Regions from separate parts of the Lysinibacillus sp. 10T31 genome, predicted to be linked through region 2. Evidence: riboswitches for the same ligand, from Rfam matches in the RefSeq annotation. Region 2 holds a riboswitch; each other region holds the start of a gene.

Region 1 (3,680 bases), on a different contig from region 2:
CGAGTCAACTGGCTCTAAACTTGGTTTCATGTCATTCTTTACAAAAGCTGTAGTTGCAGCACTTAAAAAATACCCATATGTGAACGCACAAATCGCTGGTGATGAAATTCACTTAAACAACTTCTTTGATATCGGTGTAGCTGTATCAACAGAAGAAGGTTTAGTAGTACCAGTTGTACGTGACGCTGACCGCAAAAACTTTGCTGAAATTGAAGATTCAATCGCAGACCTAGCGAAAAAAGCACGCGACAAAAAATTAGGTTTAGCAGATCTTCAAGGTGGTTCATTCACAATTACAAATGGTGGGGTATTCGGTTCATTAATGTCTACACCTATCATGAATGGTACACAAGCTGGTATCCTTGGTATGCATACTATCAAAAAACGTCCAGTTGAAGTGAATGGTGAAGTAGAAATTCGCCCAATGATGTACTTAGCTCTTTCTTATGACCACCGTATTATCGATGGTAAAGATTCTGTAGGCTTCCTTAAAACTGTTAAAGAATTACTTGAAAACCCAGAAGATTTATTATTAAATTCTTAATTCCTGAGTTTATTAAAACCCTGCGAACATTGTTTCGCAGGGTTTTTTTGCTTGTCATAAAACATTCTTCATTTTCAGGAATATTTGTAAGAAAGCTTCATGTAGTTATAAAGTATATAGTATAAAAGAATTTAATTTTGTGGAATAACAGATTCTTTTGAATTACTAATGAAGAGCCTTTGTGATAAAAAAATGAGAATTTTCCAAAAATAACATCTTTGTATTTGTAAAAACGAATACACGTTTATAAGTTGATTGGATTTGGAGGGAAGCCAGGCTAGGCTACTCCTAAGGTATCAGCAATAGTGAAACGAAGGCTAAAAGCATCAAGTCCTGTGATAACGTTCTTCGTGACCAACATCCTTTTGGCCTAAACGCTCATCGGATACCCCCAAGAAAGCGCCCAGGCTGAACGGAAATCAACTATCACGGGATCTTAATGACTAAAAATTTAAGCACTATTTTCAACTTTGCAAAGTTGCTTCTAAGGATTTTAGAAGAAAAAAACCCTAATATTGTAATTAGTCAGAAAAGTAATAAAATTATCTTGACGAACATATTAGTTTTATAGTAGTATCTTAATATCAATTAAATAAACAAACCTCACATTTATCCTATTGTGAGGTAGAGGCGCGGTATTTATTAGTTCATTGTTGAGTATAAGCAAGCGAAGACGCAATGAAGAAGGAACTATCGCCGAAGTATAAAAGGAGCTCGTACTTTTATGCTGGGTCTGCAGTGAATAAGTGCAGGACTGTCCTAGTAAATTTCTTTCCAGGTTTACTAGGTTGTGCTATCTCGGAATTTTGGGAATTATAGTGAGGATTTGGGCAACTGTTAAAAAAGATAAGACCTAAGTTCAGAACTTAGGTCTTTTTTGGTACAGTTGTCTTATTTTTTTACAGAAAAGGGGAGTTTTACATGAAAAGAAAATGGTTGGTATTAATGTTAACCGTCATGACTGCAATTTTGTTAGCAGCTTGTGGTACTGGTGACAAAAAAGATGAGACGTCGTCTAGTGATGGGGGGGCAAATACTGATAAGGGTGAAAGCGGCGGTGTGTTCCGTATAGGGATGGAAGCAGGCTATGCTCCGTTTAACTGGACACAGCAAAATGATTCAAATGGCGCAGTGAAAATTGCGGATAATGCAGAATATGCGGGTGGTTATGATGTGCAAATGGCGAAAAAAATCGCTGAGGGCTTAGGAAAAGAATTAGTCATCGTAAAATTAGAATGGGATGGCTTAGTACCGGCACTGCAATCAAACAAAATCGATGCAATTATTGCAGGTATGTCGCCTACTGCTGAGCGTAAGAAAACAATTGATTTCACTGAAAACTACTATACGTCTGATTTTGTTATGGTTATTAAAAAAGGCAGTAAATATGAAGATGCAAAATCTATTCAAGATTTCTCCGGTGCTAAAATTACATCACAATTAAATACGTCTAACTACGATGTTATTGATCAAATTAAAGATGTAAAAAAACAAACAGCAATGGATAACTTCCCAGCAATGCGTGTAGCATTAGAAGCTGGAAAAATTGATGGTTATGTAGCAGAGCGTCCAGAAGGTATTTCGGCTGCTGCTGCAAATGATAAGTTCACGTATGTAAAGTTTGAAAAAGGCTTCGATACGGATATTTCAAATACATCTATTGCAGTTGGTTTACGTAAAGGTGATGCAGATCTTGAAAAAATCAATGAAATCTTAAAAGGGATTTCGGAAGATGATCGCCAAAAAATTATGGAAGAAGCAATTCACCAACAACCAGCAGCACAATAAGATGAATGCACGGGCTAACTGCTAGTCCGTGCAATCCCAATACAATTTTAAAAAAAGAATCTCTTTAAAAAATAATAATGTCTTAGCTAAAAGTTTCATAAGATATAAGAAAGAAATGGCCCAATCAAAAACGGTAGATAGCTAAGACACGACTTTAACGAACAAGCAACACGACGTTGTTAGGAGGAACATCATGAGTCTTGAATGGATTATTTCTATTGTTGAGAACAACTGGCAAATGTTTTTACGAGGTGCGTATTATACATTACTTATTTCGATTTCTAGTACAATTATTGGTGCACTTATCGGATTTTTCATCGGAATTATGCATACCATCAAGGTTCGTAAAAAAGGTGTAAAGTTCTATAGCTTAAAGCTCATTAATTTTATACTAACATGCTATGTTGAATTTTTCCGTGGTACACCAATGATTGTACAAGCTATGGTTGTATTTTACGGATTAGATATGGCATTTGGTATTGATATGCACTTTATTACGGCGGGGATTTTAGTTGTTTCACTAAATACAGGTGCCTATATGGCTGAAATTGTGCGTGGTGGTATTGTTTCCATCGATAATGGGCAGTACGAGGCCGCATCGGCAATTGGTATGAATCATTTTCAAATCATGCTACATGTTGTATTACCACAAGTTGCACGAAATATATTGCCTGCAACAGGTAACCAATTAATTATGAATATTAAAGATACAGCAGTATTAAACGTTATCGGGGTTACGGAATTATACTTCCAAACAAAGTCAATAGCAGGTAATAACTTCCGCTATTTTGAATCCTTCTTTGTAGCTTGCGTCCTTTATTTCATCATGACATTCACAGCATCAAGAATTTTACTGTATGTAGAAAAACGACTGGATGGACCAGATGCATACCGAAAAGAACAGAAAGAAGCAATATAGGGGGACGAACAGATGACAGTTATTAAAATAGAGCATTTAAGTAAATCATTTGGGCGTAACCAAGTGTTAAAAGATGTAAATTTCCAAGTAGAAAAGGGTGAAGTTGTCTGCTTAATTGGTTCTTCCGGATCTGGTAAATCAACACTACTACGCTGCATTAATTTACTGGAAACACCAAGTGGTGGTCAAATTATTTACAAAGGTGAAAACATTTTAAACGAAAAGCATAATATCCAAGAATATCGTACACATTTAGGCATGGTATTCCAGCAATTTAACTTATTCAACAATCATAATGTGCTAAAAAACTGTACAGTTGGTCAAATGAAAGTATTAAAGCGTTCGAAGGCAGAAGCCGACGAAATTGCTATAAAATTTTTGCAAATTGTTGGTATGGATCAATACGTTAATGCGAAACCAAGGCAACTA
Region 2 (3,680 bases):
TGTCAGCATCGTAGATCATCATACAGCTGCACAGCAATTTAAATTGTTTGAGGAAACAGAAGCAACAGCAGATCGTAAGGTTACAGGTAATTGGACATGGTTGATTCCACCTCTTTCACCAGCTACAACTCACATTTACCATAAACCTTATGTTAATGTTTACAATACACCGAACTATTTTTATTTGAAACCACCTTATTAATAAAGAAAGGCAGCTCACGTTTAACTTATTTCCGTTGAAATAAGATTATGAGCTGCCTTTTTTAATTTACATATTCATTTTTAGAAGCCCTAAATGAACATAAGAAAAGTATCAATACAACGATAACAAATAACCATCCAGTGATATTCCAGCCACCGAATAAATCATGCAAATAACCAAATAAGATTGGACCGATTGCGGCTAATAAATATCCTAATGATTGTGCAAACCCCGATAAATCAGCTGCCTCAAAAGCTGTACGGGTACGTAGTGTAAAGAACATCATTGCTAATGCGAATGAAGACCCTCCCGCTAAGCCTAGTAGTATCATCCACAGTACAGCGAGACTTGTCCATTCCATCACTACTCCGATAAAGCCAACTAAATAAAATACCGTAAACATTAATACGAGAGGTCGTTGAGATGTCATTTTACTTGCAATAATAGGCACAGCTAAAGCCATTGGAACTTGTGAAAATTGCATGATGGAAAACATCCAGCCTGCACGATCTGCTGCTAAGCCTTGTGCTATGTATATTTCAGGAATCCAAGCTGCGGTTGTATAGAATAATAATGATTGTAATCCCATAGCCCCCGTTACTGCCCAAGTAACAGGTGATTGCCATAATGGTGCACGTTCTTTCGTTGTTTTAACAGTATACTCAGGCTTATTAAATTTCAGCTGTGGAATCCAAATTAATATGGTTAACACCACAAGAACAAGTGCGATTGCTAAAGCTCCTTGCCAACCAAATGATGAATTGGCAATAGGATAACTAATACCAGCACCAAGACCAGCTGTCAAATTCATCGACATTGTGAAAAATGCCATAAGTAAACCTACGTGATAGGGAAATTTCAATTTAAGTAATCCCGGAATTAGTACGTTACCGAATGAAATGGCTATACCAATTAGCATAGTACCAAATACGAGTAAACTAGTTGTGCCAAGGGAGCGTAGGACAATTCCTACAGCTAAAAGAATAGTTGATAAAAATAATGTTAATTCTAATCCAATTTTACGTGCGACAATTGGTGCGAATGGTGAAATAATTGCAAATGCTAGCAATGGAATCGTTGTTAGAAAGCCCGCTAGTACATTGGATATGCCGAGGTCTTCACGGATAAAGGATATAATAGGTCCAACAACTGTTAGCGGCATCCGTAATGTCGAGGCAATACAAATTACTCCGATAACGAGTAATAAGGTTGTACCTTTCCAGTTAATTTTCCTGCTAGGATAAGTATCGGTATGTTCATGAGTAGTCAAATAAATCCCCCCTGTTAGAACACTTTTGATTGAATCACTATACCACTTTATCACACTAATTAAAATAGTGGAAAATTCGAAAAATAAAGAACATTACTCGAGTTATTGAAATGTTATAGGTCGTATGTTAAACTAAAACACATCATAAATTTAATATTTAATGCCTCATGTTTATATTGAGGTAGAGGTCGCGGTATTTAAGAGTATGTTAATGGAAATGACAAGCATTAGAGAAATTAACTGAAAGGAAATACTGCCGAAGTGTGAGGGGACTTGAAAACCTTATGCTGGGGCTGTCTCCGAAAGGAACAGAACTGTCACGTTTGAACAACGTGTTGAGCTATCATTTTGAAGGAACAGAGGATTTACTTAGCCATCACAGCAACGTTCATGTGATGGCATTTTTTTGCCTCTTAAAAGGAAGGAAGCTATATTGTGAGTGAAATAAAAGTCAATCAGCTCGGCCATAAAGCGCCGAAGCTGAAAAAAGAATTAAAAAGCCGTCATATTACAATGATTTCATTAGGCGGTACAATCGGTACAGGATTGTTTTTAGCTAGTGGTGGTGCCATTGCACAAGCAGGTCCTGGCGGTGCACTACTCGCCTATGCATTAATCGGTATCATGGTGTATTTTTTAATGACGAGCTTAGGTGAAATGGCAGCTTATATGCCATCATCGGGATCATTTAGTACGTATGCTACAAAATTTGTAGACCCAGCTTTAGGCTTTGCACTTGGTTGGAACTACTGGTACAACTGGGCAATTACAATTGCGGCGGAAATTTCTGCTGTCTCATTAATTATGAAATATTGGTTCCCAGATAGCTCATCAGCACTTTGGACTGTTTTATTTATTGCTGTAGTTTTAACGTTTAATTTATTATCGGTAAAAAGCTATGGTGAAAGTGAATATTGGTTTGCAATGATAAAGGTTGTAACTGTAATCATTTTTATTATCATCAGTTTTTTAATGATTTTTGGTATTTTAGGGGGACAAGCTCCAGTAGGCTTTACGAATTTCTTTATTAGTGATGGGCCATTCCACGGTGGATTCCTTGCTACATTTGGTATTTTCTTAGCTGCAGGATTCTCGTTCCAAGGGACAGAGCTACTTGGAATAACAGCAGGTGAAACAGATGATCCTGGTAAAAATATTCCGAAAGCCGTTAAGTCTGTTTTCTGGCGAATTCTTTTATTTTATATTTTAGCGATTGGTGCAATTGGGCTGTTGATTCCATTTACAGACTCACGTTTATTATCTGAAGATATCGCCGTTTCACCATTTACACTGGTGTTCGACCGTTTAGGAATTGCCTTTGCTGCATCATTGATGAATGCAATCATTCTAACGGCGATGCTGTCAGCGGGGAATTCAGGGCTGTACGCATCTTCTCGTATGCTTTGGCAATTAGCGGTAGATGGACATGCACCGAAATTTTTCACTAAACTAAGCCGTCGAGGTATTCCGATTTACGCATTACTGGCGACTTTAGCTGTAGGCTCCCTAGCATTTTTAGCATCATTCTTTGGTGATGGTGTAGTCTATATGTGGCTTCTAAATGCCTCTGGGATGTCTGGCTTCATTGCCTGGTTAGGAATTGCATTTAGCCATTACCGTTTCCGTCGAGCGTTCGAAGTACAAGGCTTAGATCCGAAATTATTGCCGTATAGAGCAAGGCTATTCCCATTCGGCCCGCTATTTGCCTTTACGGTTTGTATGATTGTTGTTATTGGACAAAACTACAATGCCTTTATGGGTGATACAATAGATTGGTACGGAGTCCTTGTCTCATATATCGGTATTCCACTATTCTTACTGTTATGGCTTGGCTATAAAATCAAGCATAAAACAAAAATGCATCCATTAGAGCAATGCGATTTAAAAGTCGAACAATAAAAAGTAAAACTGTCCTGTGAGTCATAGAAAATGACTTGCAGGGCAGTTTTTTTAGTTAAAAAATATTAATGAATTTGTAAACCCGGACGTACAATCTTTAAGCTCCAAAACCCTGTATCCCCATAATAGCTATCATCGATCCATAGATATACAAATTTTGTATTTGAGAATCTTCAGATAAAATTACAAGAGAGAATAAAAAAGGGACTTTAGTTTCTCGAATCGTTCCCGACTTTAGATGCTCAACCTTAATATGGTAAAATGTTATAGAAATGAATCATCGCCAAATTTTAGGAATGATGATACTTG
Region 3 (3,680 bases), on a different contig from region 2:
CCCTACCTCCATCGCGACAACATTAAAGCCTTTTCCATGCTCACCAGCACGCGCAGCTTCAATTGAGGCATTTAAGGATAGTAGTTGTGTTTGATCGGCAATCCCGGTTACACTTTTACCGATGTCATCCATTTTAGTAATTTCATCATACAACTGCTCTGTTGAATGAGCTCCTTTGGCCAACAACTCCTGAACCATCTCACCTTTTGTAATGGAAGATTCCATTTCTTCAACAAGTAGTAACGAATGCTGTTTTATTTCTTGAATGTTTGCATTAACATTTTGCTCAACCCCAAGCATCTCTTCTGTATTTGACGACATTTCTTCACTCATTGCTGAAATATCCCCTACACTCATGGAGACATTTTGAACCTTTAAAGCCGTTTGAAAATTAATTAACTCCATATGGGCTAGTACAAAGTCTAAAATCGCATTTTTCACATCAATGCTTTCCTGCTCAAGTTCCAATTCCAAAATTCGCTTTTTTAATATTTGTATTTCTAAATCGTTGTCTCTCTCAACGCTTTTATCCATTGGCTTTTGAAATAAACCGAATAATACCATACAAACTCCACCTTCCCCTTGGTAAAACATGTCACATTTTATTATATAACAATAGAATTGGATAAAATATTAAATTGATGTGAACAAAAAAAGATGTGCCTTTTACTGACACATCCTCTTCAACATTATATGTAAAGCGCTTGTTCTAAGTTAAATTCATCATGTAATGCATTTGCTGCACGAATCATTTCGTCCTGAGGTACAACGACAGACACTTTTATTTCAGACGTACTTACCATTTTTACAGGGATATCTTCACGACGTAGACGATCAAACATTCGGGCAGCCACCCCTGGATTAGATGCCATCCCTGAGCCAATAATGGAAACTTTCGCTAAACCTATTTCAAAATCAGCAAAACTAAACCCTAGTGATAATTTGCTATCTTCTAAGACACGTAATGCTTCAGCGAACTCCTCTTTTAAAATGGTAAATGATACAGTCGGCTTTAAGCCATCAATTATTGCTTGTACGATTATATCGACGTTTATGCGGTTTTCCGCAAGTATTGTGAACATATCTGCTAACGAAGCATTAGAATAAGCATCATAACCAAGCGAATAACGTCTGACTCATAGGCAACACCACGTACAATTAAATTTTTTTCCATTTCAACTTCCTCCTTCAATAAAGTACCTACTGTATCTATTTCGCTCGACCGAATGATAACTGGGATTTGATACTTCTTCGCTAACTCAACAGCTCGCGGGTGTAAAACTTGTGACCCTAAGTTTGATAGCTCTAGCATCTCATCATAGGAAATTTCTTTTAGCTTTTGCGCCCCCGCAACATGACTTGGATCAGCTGTGTAGACTCCATCCACATTCGTGTATATATCTACACGCTCCGCCTTCAACTTTGCCGCGATAGCTATAGCTGAGGTTTCTGCCCCACCTTTACCAAGCGTCGTAATATTCCGTGAATTATCAATACCCTGTTCCCCTGCAACGATTACGATTTTCCCTTGTGTAAAATACTTTTCAATTTCACTAGCATCAATCTCATCAATGCGGGCATTGCTATACATATCATCGGTTTGAATACCTGCTTGCCAGCCTGTTAATGACACTGCATCATATCCTTCTTCCTGCAAAGCAATTGCAACTAACGTACTTGATAAATGTGAGGTTGTTGAAAATAGTGCATCTAGTTCACGCTTAGATGCATTGTCTGATAAATCACGAGCCATTTTTGCTAATTCTTTAGACATACCCCTCATAGCTGTAGTGACAACGACAACATCAAAACCTCTTTCCTTTTCTGCAATCGCCTTTTTCACAACATTTTGAATGCTCTCTGTTGATACAAATGCTGCACCACCAAACTTCATCACAATTTTCGCCATCTTTATCATTCTCCTTCGTATTCAATCATTTCGCTGATTATAAAGTAGCTATATTTTTTCAGCTTTTCACAAAAATAACACCTCAAAAACAAGCTCCTTCACCTCTTAGGTAAGAGTAACAGCCTTGAAAAAATGTTGTTTCGAGAAATCTAAAAAGGCAGCTCTCACATAACGTGAAAGCTGCCTATAACATGTACAATAAAAGTAACTTGCGCATGTGTGATAGCTCTCCGAAACGTTTAGATTCGACAGTCTTACATCTCTTAAATGTAAAACCAGCACAGCATCGGAAACAACGATGCTCCACTTCGGCAAGCTCCCCTTTCATACATCTTCACTGGACTTGTTCGTCCTCGAATGTACTACTCTTGAACCTTGCACCTCTATCATCACTAAATAGTGATTGTATTTAATTGAACCTTAGAGAAGAAACTTCCAATTTAATATGAAGAAACTACTAAAAAAACTAAGGCGCCGCATATAACATTGCTATATTGAAGAGCAATGTTATATACAACCTTAGCATACGTCTAATCCTTTGACAAATGTATCCTGTTGAAAATCAATTTCGCCTTGGCGTAATTACGTCAGGAGGCTTTGAGCCAACAGATGTTTTTTGCGCGAAAGCGTAGCGGCAGCGGCAGCAACAATGTTTTCTGTGCGAAAGCGAAGCGGCAGCAACAATGTTTTCTGTGCGAAAGCGAAGCGGCAGCGGCAGCAACAAGATGTTGGTCACTCAGCCTTTGCCACAGGACGTGGCGTTTTTATACTGAGTTCCTCTATTTCAGTAGGAGTTTGAACACCCACTGAAAAGGAATTCCGTCTGCATTCATCCCCCCTTAAAGGTTGGAGTCTTCTACTGAATGAAAATAATCATAGATATTGCTAGCAAGATTAGCAGGCATCCCGGCTTCCTGTAATGCTTGCATACTTGCCTCACGAATTTTTTTGACAGAGCCAAAATGCTTGAGTAATTGTTGTTTTCGCTTCGGACCAATGCCCTCTATATTATCAAGGACAGATTGTATAGCATGTTTCTCATGTTGCTGTCGTAAGAAGGTAATAGCAAAGCGGTGTACTTCATCCTGAATTCGTTGTAGTAAGTAGAATCCATCGCTTGTACGCTTTAACGCAATTACTTCAGGTGGATCACCAAATAGAAGCTGTGACGTATTGTGCTTTTCATCTTTTGCTAATCCGGCAATTGGAATGACAAGGCCGAGCTCATCCTCTAATACTTCTCGCGCGACTTCCATTTGCCCCTTCCCACCATCTATTAGTACTAAATCCGGTAAAGGTAGACCATCTTTTAATACACGTGTGTATCGACGACGTATTACTTCCTGCATTGCCCCGTAATCATCGTGCTTGGCGGCGGTACGTGTTTTGTATTTTCGATACTCCTTCTTCGCAGGTTTTCCATCGATAAATACAACCATTGCAGATACAGCATCCGTCCCATGCATATGACTATTATCGAAAGCCTCAATTCTTAAAGGCGTAGAAATGCCCATAGCTTCACCGAGCGCCTCACATGCTCCTATTGTGCGTTCTTCCTGACGTTCAATAAGTTGGAACTTTGCTGCTACAGCAATTTCAGCATTTTTTGTCGCTAATTCAACTAGCTCTTTTTTTTGCCCACGTTTTGGTGTCAGTACCTTAACTTCTAATAATTCCGTTAAAATATCTGCATCAATAGATTGTGGGATAAAGATCTCTTTAGGCTTAATGTGCTCTAACTTTTCGTAAAATCGTCCAACAAACGTTAAAA

What was found. A riboswitch is a leader RNA that binds a small molecule or an ion and turns the genes downstream of it on or off. The one in region 2 is predicted to bind lysine.
Region 1: linked by a shared signal. The riboswitch ahead of AC1DCY_RS18590 (transporter substrate-binding domain-containing protein) and the one ahead of AC1DCY_RS24815 (amino acid permease) in region 2 are both predicted to bind lysine.
Region 3: linked by a shared signal. The riboswitch ahead of AC1DCY_RS22315 (aspartate kinase) and the one ahead of AC1DCY_RS24815 (amino acid permease) in region 2 are both predicted to bind lysine.

What each region holds. Positions count from the first base shown of each region.
Region 1 is NZ_JBFTHS010000034.1:28,951-32,630, reverse strand. It holds gene odhB (2-oxoglutarate dehydrogenase complex dihydrolipoyllysine-residue succinyltransferase) at 1-544, shown strand, start outside; lysine riboswitch at 1,162-1,348, shown strand; gene AC1DCY_RS18590 (transporter substrate-binding domain-containing protein) at 1,466-2,332, shown strand; gene AC1DCY_RS18585 (amino acid ABC transporter permease) at 2,526-3,251, shown strand; gene AC1DCY_RS18580 (amino acid ABC transporter ATP-binding protein) at 3,264-3,680, shown strand, end outside.
Region 2 is NZ_JBFTHS010000072.1:11,732-15,411, reverse strand. It holds gene AC1DCY_RS24825 (nitric oxide synthase oxygenase) at 1-202, shown strand, start outside; gene AC1DCY_RS24820 (CynX/NimT family MFS transporter) at 264-1,472, opposite strand; lysine riboswitch at 1,647-1,823, shown strand; gene AC1DCY_RS24815 (amino acid permease) at 1,908-3,371, shown strand.
Region 3 is NZ_JBFTHS010000051.1:9,609-13,288, reverse strand. It holds gene AC1DCY_RS22320 (methyl-accepting chemotaxis protein) at 1-564, opposite strand, end outside; partial or broken gene AC1DCY_RS22315 (aspartate kinase) at 690-1,909, opposite strand; lysine riboswitch at 2,125-2,303, opposite strand; gene AC1DCY_RS22310 (hypothetical protein) at 2,526-2,708, shown strand; gene uvrC (excinuclease ABC subunit UvrC) at 2,749-3,680, opposite strand, start outside.